2 regions of the Nonomuraea sp. NPDC049684 genome follow, and region 2 is predicted to be linked to the other one. Evidence: riboswitches for the same ligand, from Rfam matches in the RefSeq annotation. Region 2 holds a riboswitch; the other holds the start of a gene.
What was found. A riboswitch is a leader RNA that binds a small molecule or an ion and turns the genes downstream of it on or off. The one in region 2 is predicted to bind cyclic di-AMP.
Positions count from the first base shown of each region.

Region 1: it holds a riboswitch for cyclic di-AMP, as region 2 does, so the genes downstream of both, ACIBST_RS16750 (C40 family peptidase) here and ACIBST_RS15775 (hypothetical protein) in region 2, are expected to answer to the same signal.

Region 1 covers NZ_JBITLO010000004.1:575,049-582,819, forward strand. The annotation lists partial or broken gene ACIBST_RS16730 (O-methyltransferase) at 1-241, shown strand, start outside; gene ACIBST_RS16735 (Uma2 family endonuclease) at 314-865, shown strand; gene ACIBST_RS16740 (branched-chain amino acid aminotransferase) at 887-1,984, opposite strand; gene ACIBST_RS16745 (3-isopropylmalate dehydrogenase) at 2,231-3,277, opposite strand; cyclic di-AMP (ydaO/yuaA leader) riboswitch at 3,377-3,537, shown strand; gene ACIBST_RS16750 (C40 family peptidase) at 3,568-4,158, shown strand; gene ACIBST_RS16755 (NAD(P)-dependent alcohol dehydrogenase) at 4,142-5,134, opposite strand; gene ACIBST_RS16760 (DUF2306 domain-containing protein) at 5,320-6,054, shown strand; gene ACIBST_RS16765 (response regulator) at 6,027-6,728, opposite strand; gene ACIBST_RS16770 (sensor histidine kinase) at 6,725-7,771, opposite strand, start outside.
Region 2 covers NZ_JBITLO010000004.1:377,495-385,265, reverse strand. The annotation lists gene ACIBST_RS15795 (rod shape-determining protein) at 1-373, opposite strand, end outside; gene ACIBST_RS15790 (PadR family transcriptional regulator) at 458-955, opposite strand; gene ACIBST_RS15785 (MDR family MFS transporter) at 1,012-2,466, shown strand; gene ACIBST_RS15780 (DUF5302 domain-containing protein) at 2,514-2,714, shown strand; cyclic di-AMP (ydaO/yuaA leader) riboswitch at 2,880-3,014, shown strand; gene ACIBST_RS15775 (hypothetical protein) at 3,190-3,906, shown strand; gene ACIBST_RS15770 (alpha/beta fold hydrolase) at 3,961-4,836, shown strand; gene ACIBST_RS15765 (hypothetical protein) at 4,901-5,272, opposite strand; gene ACIBST_RS15760 (roadblock/LC7 domain-containing protein) at 5,299-5,670, opposite strand; gene ACIBST_RS15755 (DUF4388 domain-containing protein) at 5,703-6,530, opposite strand; gene ACIBST_RS15750 (roadblock/LC7 domain-containing protein) at 6,534-6,908, opposite strand; gene ACIBST_RS15745 (helix-turn-helix domain-containing protein) at 7,046-7,396, opposite strand; gene ACIBST_RS15740 (NAD(P)H-binding protein) at 7,451-7,771, shown strand, end outside.

The DNA of each region.
Region 1 (7,771 bases), 200 kb from region 2:
CGACGCCGACAAGGGCAACTACCCCGGTTACTACGAGTTGCTGGTCGAGCGGCTGCGGCCGGGCGGCCTGCTGCTGGCCGACAACACGCTGCGCAGCGGGCACGTGGCCGACCCGGCGCACTCCGAGCCGACGACGGTGCAGATCCGCGAGTTCAACGACCTGGTGATCGAGGACCCGCGGGTGAGCGTGGTCATGCTGCCGGTCGCCGACGGGATCACGATGATCAGGAAGAACCACTAGATCGCGGGACGCCGCCGCCGTTACTCTGAGTGATCCTTTGGAAACCCCCCGGGAAAGCATGAGGACGGCGGCATGGTCAGGCCCCTGGAAGAGCGCTACCGCACCGTGCGCGAACTGTTCCCCGAGTTCCGCATCGAGACGGTCCAGGGCCGGATCGTGGTGAACGAGCCGGGCACCTGGCAGCACAACACGATCCTGTCCCGGACGTTGTTCCAGCTCGCCGCCGCGGCGGCGGTCCGGGGCTGGGAGATCTGGCCGAACATCACCGTCTACCTGGGCCCCGGCCACGATCTCTACGTGCCCGACCTGGCCGTGGTCCCGCGCCGGCCGCGGCTGCACGAGGAGCACGCCGTCCACGGCGCCTCGACGATCCTGCTCGTGGACGTCGTCTCGGTGGCCACGACCTACGACGTGCACTTCGTCAAGACGGGCGGTTACGCGCGCGGCGGGGTGCCGCTCTACCTGGTGATCGACCCGTTCCAGCGGCTGGTGACGCTGTTCGGCGGGCCGGGCGGGCGGCGCTACCGCAGCGAGAGCGTCGTCTCCCTGGGCGAGCCGGTGTTCCTGCCCGACCCGTGGAACCTGCACGTCGACACCGCGGCCCTGACGGAGGCCGGCGCCTGAACGCCGGCCGTCCGCGCGGCTCTAGCCGATCTTGTGGATCCAGTTGCGGGTGTCGGGACGGGCGCCGTACTGGATGCCGACGAGCTCCTCGCGCACCCGCATCGTCACCGGGCCGGGGGTGCCGTCGGCGATGGTCCAGGAGCGGTCGTCGCCCCTGACCGAGCCCACCGGCGTGACCACGGCGGCGGTGCCGCACGCGAACACCTCGGTCAGCTCGCCGGAGGCGCAGGCGGACTCCCACTCGTCCACCGAGATCAGCCGCTCCTCGGTCTCCAGGCCGAGGTCGCCGGCCATCTCCAGGATCGACTCCCGGGTGATGCCGGGCAGCAGGGTGCCGGTGAGCGCCGGGGTGACGAGCTTGTTGCCGAAGACGAAGAACAGGTTCATCCCGCCCATCTCCTCGACGTACTCGTGCTTGTGGGCGTCGAGCCAGACGACCTGGTCGCAGCCGTTGTCGACGGCCTGGCGCTGGGCGACGAAGGCGGCGGCGTAGTTGCCGCCGCACTTGGCGAAGCCGGTGCCGCCGGGCGCGGCGCGCGTGTACTCGGTGGACAGCCAGACCGAGACGGGCTTGATGCCGCCGCTGAAGTACGAGGCCGCCGGCGAGGCGATCACCATGTACTTGTAGGTCTTCGACGGGTAGTTGACGCCGAGCCCGGCCTGCGTGGCGAACATGAACGGGCGCAGGTAGAGGCTGTGGCCCTCGGTGGTCGGCACCCACTCCTTGTCGGCCGAGACCAGCAGCTCCAGCGACTCCACGAACGCCTCCTCCGGCAGTTCGGGCATCGCCATGCGCTCGGCCGAGCGGTTGAAGCGGGCGGCGTTCGCGTACGGGCGGAAGGTCGCGATCGAGCCGGAGATCTGCCGGTACGCCTTCAGGCCCTCGAACAGCTCCTGCGCATAGTGGAAGACCGAGGTCGCGGGGTCGAGCGAGAGCGGCCCGTACGGCATGAGCCTGGCGTCGTGCCAGCCCTGGCCGTCGGTGTAGTCGATCGAGATCATGTGGTCGGTGAAGACCTGCCCGAACCCGGGGTTCGCCAGTACCTGCTCCCGCTCGGCCGCGGTGCGAGCGTGGTCGGAATGCTGCACGTCGAAGCTGAGCTTCTGAGCGATGGTCATGACGGCGGTCCTTCTCTCTACGAATCTGCGACTTCGAAAGCTGATTCTGGTAGCTACTGCCCGCGAGCAGTATTCGTACTTCCTAGTGTCTCGCGATTTGGGATAGCAAGAGGCAGTTGGGGTGGTTCGATCCGATGATCGCGAGAGAACGCCCCTGGTGATCGCCGGGAGGCGCCTTCCGCGAACGCGAAAAAGCGCCTGGCAGTCCGCGTTCGGACCGCCAGGCGCGTGCGGGGCTAGGCGGTCCTAGCCGGCTACTCGCGCGGCGATGTCGTCGCCGATCTCGCTGGTCGAGCGGCCGGCGCGGCCGCTCACCCGCTCGGCGATGTCGGCGGCCACGGCCTGCTCGACCTTGGCGGCCTCGGCGTGCAGGCCGAGGTGGTCGAGGAGCATGCCCACGGACAGGATGGTGGCGGTCGGGTCGGCCTTGCCCTGACCGGCGATGTCGGGCGCGCTGCCGTGCACCGGCTCGAACATGCTCGGCGAGGTGCGCTCGGGGTTGATGTTGCCGCTGGCCGCCAGGCCGATGCCGCCGGCGATCGCGGCGCCGAGGTCGGTGATGATGTCGCCGAACAGGTTGTCGGTGACGATCACGTCGAAGCGCTCGGGCTGGGTGACGAAGAACATCGAGGCCGCGTCGATGTGGCTGTAGTCGGTGGTGACGTCGGGGAACTCCGCGGCCACGCGGTTGACCGTGCGCTGCCAGAGGTCGCCGGCGAAGGTGAGCACGTTCGTCTTGTGGACGAGCGTGAGCTTCTTGCGGGGCCGCGACTGAGCCTTCTGGAAGGCGTACCGCACGACGCGCTCGACGCCGTGGGCGGTGTTCAGCGACTCCTGGGTGGCGATCTCGTGCGGCGTGCCGCGGCGCATGACGCCGCCGGTGCCCGCGTAGAGGCCCTCGGTGCCCTCGCGGACGACGACCATGTCGATGTGCTCGGCGGTGGCGCCGGCCAGCGCGGTCTCGACGCCGGGGAACAGCTTGACCGGCCGCAGGTTGACGTAGTGGTCGAACTCGAACCGGAGCTTGAGCAGCAGGTCGCGCTCCAGGATGCCGGGCGGCACGCTGGGGTCGCCCACGGCGCCGAGCAGGATCGCGTCGTAGCCGCGCAGCTCTTCGAGCACCGCGTCGGGCAGCGTCTCGCCGGTGCGGTGGTAGCGGGCTGCGCCCAGGTCGTAGTGGGTGGGCTCGATCTTCGTGCCCACGGCCTCCAGGACCTTGAGCCCTTCGGCTACGACCTCGGCGCCGATGCCATCCCCGGGGATGACGGCCAGGCGGATGTTACGCGACTCCATGGGCGGTACCTTACCGGCTCGTCTCGGCTGACGAACACATCATCTCAACAACCGGACAATCCGTTTTGGGGGGATTGCGACCTTTTGACCGTTTCGTTAGAGTCCGACGAGCCTAATCCACGCAGCCGCTGCGTGGAGCCGGGGACCCACCTTTCCCCCCGGGGCGAATCGGCCGCGCCTCCCCCCGAGGAGCACCGCCGTAGGGCTACTTCCAGGCCCGAGCCCGTCAGCTAACCCGGCCGGCCACGTGGAAGGACAGTCCCCTGTCTAGCATCGCCATCCTTGTGGCGGTGGCAGCGGGCGCCGCAGGTCTCGCGCCTGCCGCCCCCGCGGCTCCCGTCGCTCCCGCCGCCCCCGCGGCTCCCGCCGCTGCGGCCGCCCCCACCCCCTCCGTCACCCTCACCGGCCCCCAGGTGAAACAGGTCCAGCAACGGCACGTGCCGAAACCGGCCTGGAAGGTCGCCCTCGAATACGCCATGGACAAGCGCGGCACCCCGTATGTGTGGGGCGGCGCCAGCGAACGGGGCTACGACTGCTCGGGCCTCATGCTCCGGGCCTACGAGGACGCCGGCATCGAGCTCCCCAGAACCGCCGCGGAGCAGTACGGCGCCTTCTCCAGGAAGATCTCCTGGAAGGACCTCAAGCCAGGCGACCTGGTGTTCTTCAGCGGCCTCGGCCACGTCGGCATGATCTCCAAGCCCGGCTACATGGTCCACTCCCCCCACACCGGCGACGTGGTGAAGGAGGAACGCCTGTCGCAATGGCGCAGGCAGGCCTTCGTCGGCGCGGTACGCCCCGACCCCAAGGGCGTCAAGCGCTGGGCCGCCTACAAGCAGCTCCAGAAGGCCCCCGCCCCCGCCATGCTCACCGCGACCCTGTGACGACGACCTTCCCCGGGGCGTGCCCCTCCTCCTGGTAGCGGACGGCCGCCGGGAGCTCGCCGAAGGGGAAGGTCCTGTCGATGACCGGGGTGACCGCGCCCCGCTCGATCAGCCCGGTCAGCGTCAGCAGGTTCGCCCTGTTGCTCCCGCAGCGGACGACGTCCGCCCTGACGATCCGCTGCGGGACGAAGGGCCCCGACGCGAGCGCGGCGAACATGTGGCCGGCCGGCTGCACCCAGCGGCCGGCCGGCCCGCCGACCAGCACGTACGTGCCCTTCCTGGTCAGCACGCGGCGGCAGTCGGCCGGCCGGCGTCCGCCCGCCACGTCGAGCAGCAGGTCGAAGCGCCGCCCCGACGCCGCGAAGTCCTCCTTGGTGTGGTCGATGACGTCGTCCGCGCCGAGCGAGCGCACCAGGTCCGCGTTCCGCCCGCTGCACACGCCCGTGACGTGCGCCCCCAGCGCCTTGGCGAGCTGCACGGCGAACGTGCCCACGCCGCCGGACGCGCCGTTGACCAGCACTTTCTGGCCCGGCTGGAGGCGTCCCTCGTCGCGCAGCGCGATCAGCGCGGTGTTGGCCGCCATCGGCACCGCCGCCGCCTGCTCGAACGACAGGCCCGCCGGTTTGGCCGCCACCTCGCCCTGCCGCAGGCAGACGTACTCGCCGAAACCGCCCCCGAGCGACATCGCGTACACCTCGTCGCCGGGACGGAACAGCGTGACGTCCTTCCCAGCCGCCTCCACCTCCCCCGCCACGTCGGCCCCGAGGACGGCGATGCGAGGCCGGCGCAGCCCGACCCCGCCGCCCATGACCCGGGCCAGGTACGGCTCTCCCCGCATGTAGTGCCAGTCGTAGGGCTGCACGGACGTGGCCCGCACCCGGACCAGCACCTCGTCGTCGCGCGGCACGGGCCGCTCGACGTCGGTCAGGACGAGCTGGTCGGGCGAGCCGAACGAGCGCAGGACGTACGCCTTCATCGCTTTTCTCCCTTGTGCTGCCGCCGATGTGCCGCCAGTGTGGGCGCGACCTGCGCGGACGCTCAACGGTCGAAAGGCGACGGCTCGATGGCCGAAAGTACGACCGCCCTCCCGCCGATGGTGCGAATCAGGACCGGCCGTCCGCGCGATGACCGGGTGCGGGCGCGGGCGGCACGCTCTCAGGCATGAGATGGATCGCACCCGCCGGGCTGCTCGCGCTCAGCGTCGTCCCCCTGGTCGCCGGCGCGCTCCGGCTGACCGAACTGGCCGCGGGCGCCCCCGTCACGGCGGACAACGCGCGCTTCTTCGCCATGCCGGCGCCGGTGTTGCTGCACATCCCGGCGTCCCTGGTGTTCTGCGTCCTCGGCGCGTTCCAGTTTCAGGCCCGGTTCCGGGCCCGGCGGCCGGGGTGGCACCGCGCGGCGGGGCGGGTGCTGGTGGCGTGCGGGCTGGTCGCGGCGCTGTCGGGCTTGTGGCTGACGCTCTTCTCCGACCTGCCCGCCGGCGACGGGACGCTGCTGGCCGCCTTCCGCCTGCTGTTCGGGACGGCCATGGCCGCCTGCCTGCTGCTCGGCCTGGCCGCGATCCGGCGGCGCGACGTGGCCCGGCATCGCGCGTGGATGACCCGCGGGTACGCGATCGGGCTCGGCGCGGGCACGCAGGCGTTCACCCTGGCGTTCGGGCTGGCCGCCTTCGGGCCGCCCGGCGAGCTCGGCCGGGCGCTGCTCGTCGGCGCGGGCTGGGTGATCAACCTGGCGGTGGCCGAGTGGGCCGTCCGCCGGGGGCGCGGACCCCGGCGCGTCCGTGGCGGTCGCGGAGGCCCTGGCGGTCGCGGAGGCCCTGAGGGTCGCAGAGGCCCTGGGGGTCGCGGAGGCCCTGGCGGTGGCGGAGGTCAGGTGCGTACGCGGTCGGTCTCGTAGGCCCACATGGCGATCTCGACGCGGTTGCGCACGCCGAGCTTGGTCATCAGGCTCGCGACGTGGCTCTTGACCGTGCTGAGCGAGATGTGCAGCTCGCGGGCGATCTCGCTGTTGGTCCGCCCTCGGGCCACGGCGCGCAGAATGTCCTCCTCGCGGCCGGTGAGCGCCTCGACCGGCTGCGCGGGCGCCTCCGTACGCCCGGCTCCGGCGAACGCGGCCAGCAGGCGCGCGGTCACGCTCGGGGCGATGAGCGCCTCGCCGCCGGCCGCCGCGGTCACCGCCTGGGCCAGCAGCGCCGGGCCGGCGTCCTTGAGCAGGAAGCCCCTGGCCCCGGCGCGCAGGGCGGCGTAGACGTACTCGTCGAGGTCGAACGTGGTGATCACGACCACCGCCATGGGGTCGGCGACGTCGGGACCGGCCAGCTCGCGGGTGGCCGCGATGCCGTCGAGACCGGGCATGCGGATGTCGAACAGGCACACGTCGGGGCGCAGGCGGCGGGCCAGCTCGACGGCCCGCCTGCCGTCGCCGGCCTCGCCGACGACCTCGATGCCGGGCTGGGCGTCGAGGATCATCCTGAGCCCGGTGCGGGCGATCTCCTGGTCGTCGGCGACCAGCACCCGGATGGCCGCCACCCCCTCCGGGGCGACTCCCACGGCCTCCTGCCGGGCGTTCATGCGGTCTCCTTCGGCAGGACGGCGGTGACCGTCCAGCCCCGGTTGGGGTTGGGGCCCGCCTCGCAGGTGCCGCCGAGCAGGGCGGCGCGTTCGATCATGCCGATCAGGCCGTAGCCGGGCGCGGCGACCCCGCCGGCGCGGTCGCCGTCGTCGCTCACGGTCAGGCGTACGGCGGCGTCGTCGGCGGTGACCCGGACGGTGATGTGGGTGGCGTGGCGGGCGTGCCGCCGGGCGTTGGTGATCGACTCCTGGGCGATGCGGTAGAGCGCCGCGCCGGCCGAGGGCGGCAGGTCGCCGAGCCCGTCGGCGATCTCCACCTCGACGGCCGGGCCGACGCGCGGGCGTCCGGCGAGCCGCCGCAGGTCGTCGAGGTGGCGGCCCGGGGTCAGCTCCGCCGGCTCGTTCCTGCGCAGCACCCGGACCATGGCCCGCATCTCGGCGAGCGTGCGCGACGCCTCGGCCTCGATCACCCGCAGCGCGTCGGTGGCCGCGCCCGGCTCGGAGGCGGCGGTGGCCAGGCCCGCCTGGGCGCGGATGGCCATGGCCGAGACGTGGTGGGCGACGGTGTCGTGCAGGTCGCGGGCGAGCTGTTCGCGTTCGAGCAGTTTGACCTGGTCGAGCTCGCGCAGCCGCGCCCCGGCCCGGTAGCGGAAGGCGCCGCCCAGCCCGACGGTCGCGACCAGCACTCCGAGCGCCGGGACGACGTCGCCGGGCGCCATGCGTCCGGAGAGCAGCGACAGGCCGACCGCGACCAGCCCGGCCGCCATCCCGATCACGGCCTCGCGCCCCGATCCCCACCGGAACAGCGCGTAGAGCACGATCGTGACGAACGCCAGCGTGTACGTCTCCACCGGCTCGCCGCCGGTCAGCAGCGGGGCCAGGGTGGTGGCGCCGAACACGATCGCGACCATGAGCAGCGGCCTGGCCCTGCGCCACAGCAACGTGGGGATCAGCGCGACGGTGACCGCCGTCGAGACCACCGGCCAGCTCAGGTCGGGCCGCAGCACGCCCTCGATCACCGCGGCCGGAACGAGCACCGCGAC
Region 2 (7,771 bases):
CCTCCGCCTCGAAGCCGGCGTCGCGCAGCGCCACCCGCTCGATCGGGGTGAACTCGTCGGGCACGGCCATCACCAGGCGCGGCCGGGGGAAGGGGTGCCGGTGCACCTTGCGCAGGAAGTGCCTGATCATGCGCCGGGCGAGCTCGCCGTCCTGGGGCAGGCCGTCGCTGATCGGCCAGTACGCCTCGCCGTCCGCGCCGGCGGGGCCGTCCGCGCCGTTCACGGCCTCGGCGCCGAAGGCGAGGACCTTGCCCGTCTGCCTGTCGCGCAGGACGACCGACGGCTCGTCCAGCACGATGCCCCTGCCCTTGGCGTAGATCCTCGTGCCGGCCGCGCCGAGGTCGATCGCCAGGTCACGACCCAGGAGGCTCATCGCCGTACTGGGAGGTTGAGCATCATGCCTGGGTGTATATCCGGCGCTTCTCCAACGCAACACCAGGAACCGCAGAGTTCCGTTTTACCCTTCGCGCCGCAGTGCGGCCAGGGTCTCGTCGGCCCACTCGATGCCGGAGCGCGCCTGGTGCAGGCCGAGGGAGAGCGCGTACCTGCCGAACAGCCCACCGGGTTGGCAGTCGAGCACCGCGAGACGGGCCTGGAAGTGGCCCTTGATGCGCTCGACGACGGCGACGGCCTGCTCGGTGTCGAGCAGGGCCAGCAGGAACGCCTGGAGGGCGGTCTCGCTGCGCACGGTCGCCGACGGGTCGTGGCCGACCAGCCACTCGGTGACCAGCGCGCGGCCCTCGGCGGTGACGGCGTAGATCTTGCGGCCCCTGGCGCCCTCGTGCTCGACGGTCACCAGGCCGTCGGCGGCCATCTTGACCAGCTCCGGATAGATCTGCGTGTGCCCCGCCTGCCAGACGTGGTTGAGCGAGTGCTCGAACTTCTTGGCCAGGTCGTAGCCGCTGGCCGGGCCTTTGGTGGCGAGCAGGCCGAGGAGCGCGATCCGCAGGGACATGTCCGCCAGCATAGCGAAGGCTTGACATGTCAGCGCTTACATATCAATCTTCACCTGTGACTAATGACATGAAGGCCAAGGGGAACGGCCTGGTGCTGCTGGCGGTGCTCGGCGGCATGTTCCTGGCGATGCTCGACCAGACGATCGTCGGCACCGCGCTGCCCCGCATCACCGGCGAACTGGGCGGCACCCGGCTCTACACCTGGGTGGTCACGGCGTATCTGCTCACCTCCACTGTGACCGTGCCGCTGTACGGCCGGCTCTCCGACCAGCACGGCAGGAAGCCGCTGCTGCTCGTCGGGATGTCGGTGTTCGTCGTCGGATCGGCGTTGTGCGGGCTCGCCCAGGACATGACCCAGCTCATCGCCTTCCGCGCCGTGCAGGGGCTGGGCGCGGGCGCGCTGCTGCCGCTGTCGCTGGCCCTGGTGATGGAGATGTTCCCGCCCGGACGCAACGGCGCCCGCGTGCAGGGCGCACTCGGCGGCGTGATGGCTTTGACGTACCTGGCCGGGCCCTTCCTGGGCGGGTTGTTCACCGACCACGCGAGCTGGCGGTGGGCGTTCTACGTGAACGTGCCGCTCGGGATCGTGCTGATCGCGATCGTGGTGCTGCGGCTGCCGTTCCGTCCGGGCACCGGCGGCGAAGGCCGGCCGGACTACGCGGGCATCGCCGTGTTCAGCGTGGCCATCAGCGCCCTGCTGCTCGGCCTGACCGAGAAGGGCCTGGACGGCAACGCCTGGACGTCCCCGCCCGTGGCCGGGCCGATCCTGCTGGCGCTGGTCCTGCTGGCCGCGTTCGTGCTGGTCGAACTGCGGGCGGCGAACCCGGTCATGCCGATGCACCTGTTCCGGGACCGCACGTACACGCTGGTCAACGCGACCTCCTTCGTCACCGCCTTCTGCATGTACGCCGGCGTGGTGTTCCTGCCGCGCTACTTCCAGCAGGCGCTGGGCGTCAGCGCCACCGAGTCCGGGCTGAGGATCTACCCGATGACGCTGGCCATGGTGGCGGGCAGCGCGCTCATGGGCACGCTGATGTCCAGGACGCGCACGTACAAGCCGTGGCTGGTCGGGGCGCCGTTCCTGCTGGCGGCCGGCAGCCTGCTGTGCCTGAACCTCACCGTGCGCACCGACGGCCTGCTGCTGGCCGGGTGGATGGCGCTGCTCGGGCTCGGCATGGGGCCGATGCTGTCGGGGCTGACCGTGGCCGTGCAGCAGGCCGTCGCGCCGCGGTACATCGGCACGGCCTCGGCCAACCTCACCTTCTTCCGGCAGATCGGCGGCTCGGTGGCGCTGGCGCTGGCCGGCACCGCGTACACGTCGGTCATCACCACGGACGCGCCGGTCCACGGGCTCGCGGCCGCGCACGCCTCGGCGGCGGCCGTGGTCATCCCGTCGCTGGGCGTGGCGGGCGCGGTGATCGCCCTGGTCGCGCTGGTCATGATGCCCGGCAGGCGGCTGGAGCAGGCGCCCGCGGCGGAAAGCAGAGTGGAGGCCGGTTTCGCGTCGTAAGCGACGTCGTGCGAAGCTGTGGATGTCCCCAGAACCAGGAGGTCCTCATGGCGGAAACACCGGAGCCGGAAGTCAGCGAGACTCCCGAGGACGAGATGAAGCGCAAGTTCCGCGAGGCGTTGGAACGCAAGCGCGGGCAGCAGGCCGACTCGGCCGCGGGTGGCAGGGGCGTCGACCCGTCGAAGATCCACGGGGCGCACGGTCCGGCAGCGAGTAAAAGATCCTTCAGGCGCAAGAGCGGCGGCTGAAAGGCCCGTTTTAGCAGGGGGTACGGCATGCCGTGCCCCCTTTCTCTTTACCGCGATAGGTAGATCTTTACCCGGTTCATGACGATTCGTTTGTATTTGTCCGAATCTCTGGGTACGGTCTTAACCAATTACCAGCTGGTGGCGTAGTCCCTACCAGGAGAGGGGCGACAGCTGGCGCCGAATCCCGACTCGTCGGGAACCGGGGACCCATCTCATTGGGGTGAATCCGGCCACGTGCCGGTAGGGCATCTCCACGCCCGAACCCGTCAGCTAACCCGGTAGGCGAGATGGAGAGGACTTCACGCATGTACCACCTCGTCGTACCCCCGGACAGTGTAGTGACGACCGCCTGCTGAGCGGTCTCTTCCCTGACTTCCCCCACGCGCCGCGTAACCACCTCTTCGGCGCTCTGCCCGGTTACGCACCGTAGTCACGCGCGTTCCCCCTGTCCCCTCGCGAAGGACTTCACTGCTTCATGTCTCGATTTGGCCTGCGCTCTCTCGCCCTGTTGTCCGTGTCCGCCATGGGCGCGCTGACGATCTCCGCCACCGGCGCCCACGCCGACACCGGCGACGACCAGAAGATCCTGCTCAAGGGTTCCACGAAGGCCTCCTACTTCTGGGACGACTCCTCCGGCCGGGCCGGCGACACCGGCCTCCCCGCCAGCGGCAAGCCCATGCAGAAGGGCCTGGCCGCCAGCCCGAGCTGGCCCCTCATGACCGAGGGCTACGTGACCTACAACGGCAAGAAGATGCCGTTCTTCGTGGGCGACCGCGGCCCCGGCGAGCCCTCCAGCCGTGGCGTCATGCTCGACCTCGACGCCAAGACCTTCGCCGAGCTGACCGGCGGCACCTTCAACCCCGACACGCTCGGCGTGGACGGCAACGGCGGCCGGGGCCACATCAAGATCGACTACGTCATCACCAAGTGGGGCGACGGCAAGGGCAAGAAGAACTACCCCGTGGCCTTCTCCAGCGGCGCGTGGAGCAGGTTCGACGCCAACCCCGCCGAGCCCCCCAAGGTGCTGGCCGACGAGCCCGCCGACAACGCCGAGGACGCGGCCGGTTCGGCCGGCGGCCAGGTCGGGAAGACCGTCGCGATGGGCGGCACCGTGATGGCCGGCGTGCTGGTGCTGGCCGGCGGCGGCGTGGTGCTCGGCGGCGAGCGCCTGCGCAAGCTCCTCAACGACTGATCTGCGGACAGACCGCTCTTTACGCCTCGCGACCAGAATGACATTCTGGTCGCTGTGATCCAGCGCGCAGCCGCCAACGGCATCGAGATCGCCTACGAGAGCTTCGGCTCACCCGCGGGCAGGCCCCTCCTGCTCATCATGGGACTCGGCGCCCAGCTCATCCACTGGGACGACGAGTTCTGCGAACTCCTGGCCGAGCAGGGGCACCACGTCGTCAGGTTCGACAACCGCGACGCGGGCCTGTCCACCCATCTCCACGACGAGGGCGTGCCCGCATGGGGCGCGCCCTCGCCGTACGTGCTGGACGACCTGGCCGACGACAGCGCCGGGCTCATGGACGTCCTGGGCCTGCCCGCCGCGCACGTCGTCGGCGCCTCGATGGGCGGGATGATCGCCCAGGCGCTGGCCATCCGGCACCCCGCCCGGGTGCTGAGCCTGACCTCGATCATGTCCACGCCCAGCCCGCAGGCGGCCCCGCCGACCGAGGCGGCCGCCGCGGTGCTCTTCGCCAAGCCCGCGACCGACCGCGAGGGGGTCGTCGCCGGCGCGCTGACGACCTGGGCCGTGCTCGGGTCCCCCGGCTGGGAGCTGGACCGCGAACGCGTCACCAGGCTGGCCGGGCTCGCCTTCGACCGCTGCCACGACCCGGCCGGCACGGCCCGCCAGCTCGCCGCCATCATGGCCTCGGGCGACCGCACGTCCGCGCTGGGCGGGCTGACGGTGCCCGCGCTGGTCATCCACGGCGAGGACGACCAGCTCGTGCCGCTCGCCGGCGGGCGGGCCACGGCCGCCGCCATCCCGGGCGCCCGCCTGGTCACCTACCCGGGCATGGGCCACGACCTGCCCCGCGCCCTCTGGCCCGCGATCGTCGCCGAGATCACCGCCCACACCGGCTCGGCGGCGCCTGCGCGGCCGCAGCCCGCCACCTGACCCCGCCGCGTGACCCGCCGCCGGACCCCGCCGTCCCGACCCGCCGTGAACCGTGGGACGGCGCTCAGAGCTCCAGTTTCTCCTCGATGACCTTGAGCATGTGCCGGGCCAGGGCCAGGTTGGCCCGGTTGCGGTCGAGGGCCAGGTACAGGAACAGGCCCTTGCCGCTGCGGCCGGTCAGCGGCCGGATGATGTGGTACTGGGCGGTCAGCGTGATCAGGATGTCCTCGATGCCGTCCTTGAGGCCCAGCGAGTCCATCGTGCGCAGTTTGGCCTTGATGACCTCGGTGTTGCCCGCCGCCGCGACCTGCAGGTCCAGCTCCTTCGAGCCGCCGAGCGTGCCGAGCGCCATGCCGCTGCCGTGGTCGACGATCGCCGCGCCGATCGTGCCGTCGATGCTCATCATCTCTTTGAGGGAGACGTCCATGCCTGCCATGCTTTCCTCCGCTTCGGTGGGGATGGTCAGTGTTTGCGTGCCACGGCGGCCACGGCGGCCGCCGTCTTCCTGCCCTCCAGCCGGAGGAGCCCGACGTTGGCGCCGGGTCCCGCCAGAACCGTGAGGACGATCGTGGGGCCCGCGGCGTAGAAGGCCACGAACCCGGCGGTGCCGGACACGAGGGTCTCCTCGAACGTCCCGCGGCCCGCCATGGTCAGCATCCGGCCGCTCATCGCGAGCAGCGCCGCCGACAGCGCCGCCACCTGCTCGCCGGTGTCTCCTTGCAGGTCGCAGGCGATCCGCAGGCCGTCGACGGTGCACGCGACGCTGCCGGTGACGTCCGGCGTGCGGCCGCGCAGGAGCTCCATCTCTGCCAGGACCTCTTGCCGTAGCTCCACGGGTGGCCTCCTCCCGCGTCGTGAGGGGAACCTCACGGCATCTCCTCCAGCGCCTTCTTCAGCCGCAGCAGCAGCGTCAGATCGGTCGGGTCGCCCGTCGGCACCGGCCCGGCGGCCGCCCCCGCCCGCCCGTTCCCGGCGGGAACGGGCACCGGGCCCGGCACCCGCCTGGGCAGCGCGTCCCCGTCGTCCGGACGGCGTTGCGCGGGCCGCCCCGGGTCCGGCGGGACGAGGAGGCCGGCGGCGGCCAGCCTCCTGACGGCCAGCAGCACCGCGTATCCCGACCGGCCCAGGTGCCGGGCCAGCTCCAGCGGGGTCGCCTTGTGGTCGGCCCGTACGACGACCTCCCACTGCACCTGGCTGAGCGCAACCCCGTGCCCGGGAAGGCGCGGCACCGGCCGCACGGGCTGGGTGTCCACCTCCGGCGAGGGCCAGATGTCGGCCAGCTGCTCCCGGCGGCGGGCCGACTCCCGCACCAGCTCCTCGACGTCGAAGAACCACTGGCCGCCCAGCCAGTGCTCCTCCCCGGGCCGGAACTTCGGCCGCACGCCGGTCACCGGCAGCAGGAAGAAGGCGGCGTCCTGGACCACGCCGAGCACGGCGTACTGGAGCTCGGCCAGGGTGACCGGGCCCTCCTGGAGCAGCCGGGCGCGGCCGCCGTCGGCCTGCAGGGCGCGCAGGGCCGACTCCGGCACCCGTCCCCTGGCCGCGAACAGCCGCTCGACGCCCGGCGTCTGGGCGCACTCCATGTACGTCACGCGCCCGTCCGACAGGTAGATCGTGCCGTTCCTGCCCAGGCGGAGCGCCCCCGTCGCGCGTTCGCGGGCGAGTCCGGCGAGGAGTGAGTCGAGCGCGGCCATGGCTCAGGTGGTCAGCAGGTCGGAGATGGCCCGCAGGCGGTAACGGGCCAGGGCCAGGTTCGACCGTTCCGGGTCGAGCCGGACGTAGATGACCAGCGGCCCCTCGAAGACCGTCTCCAGCAGCCGGAGCAGGTGGTGCCCCCGGTCGGTGGTGACGAGCATGTCGTCGATGCGCACGATCTCGCCGGGGCACGTCCGGGTCAGCCCGTCGGTGGTGGCGCGCAGCGCCTCGGTCAGCGCCGCGGCGGACCTGTCGGCGTCCACGCCGGACGCGCTGCTGAAGGCGACCGCCATGCCGCTCGTGCCGTCGACCAGCATGGCGTCGAGCGCGCCCGGTATCGACATGACCTCCGCCAGGCAGGTGTCCACTCCCAGCACCGCAAGCCTCCCTCCGTCGTGGGACGGGGAAAGCGTAGGGGGCCACAAGAGATCAGAAGGCGCGCGATTTACCGAGGGATACGTTTTTATACGGCCAGGACGAAGAAAAGCATCACTCGTGCGGAAATATGATCAATTCACGAGGTTTTTTCACGATGGCGGAGAATTTCGTGCACGTTGTCCTCGGCCCACCGCGCGACCACCGAGATCGGCGCGTGCAGCGAGCGGCCGAGGTCGGTCAGCGCGTACTCCACCCGCGGCGGCACCTCGGCGAAGACCTCGCGGGTGATCAGCCCGTCCAGTTCCATGGCCCGCAGCGTCTGCGTGAGCACCTTCGGCGTGACCCCGCCGATCCGCCCGCGGAGCACGGTGAAGCGCATCGGCCCGTCGCTGAGGCTGAGCAGCACCAGCACCGACCACTTGTCGCCGATCCGGTCGAGGACCAGCCGAGTCGGGCAGTTCGGGTCGAAGGCATCACCGGTATCCATAAGGTACTTATAGCACGATGAAGTAACCAGTATCCATTGGATACTGTGCTTCTCATGAAGATCCTCGTGTTCGGCGCGACCGGAATGATCGGTCAGCGCATCGTCACCGAACTCACCGGCCGCGGCCACGACGTCACCGGTGTCAGCCGCCGCGGTCCCGTCAAGGGCGACGTCCACGACGCCGCCACGCTCGCCGAGGGCTACGACGCCGTCGTCTGCGCCATCGCCCCGCCACGCGACGGCACCGAGCCCGAGCCGCCGTTCCTGGCCGCCAACCGCGCCCTCATCGACGGCCTGCGCGCCGCCGGGGTGAGCCGGGTGCTGGTCGTGGGCGGCGCGGGCAGCCTCAAGGCCGGCCCGGACGTCGACCTGGTC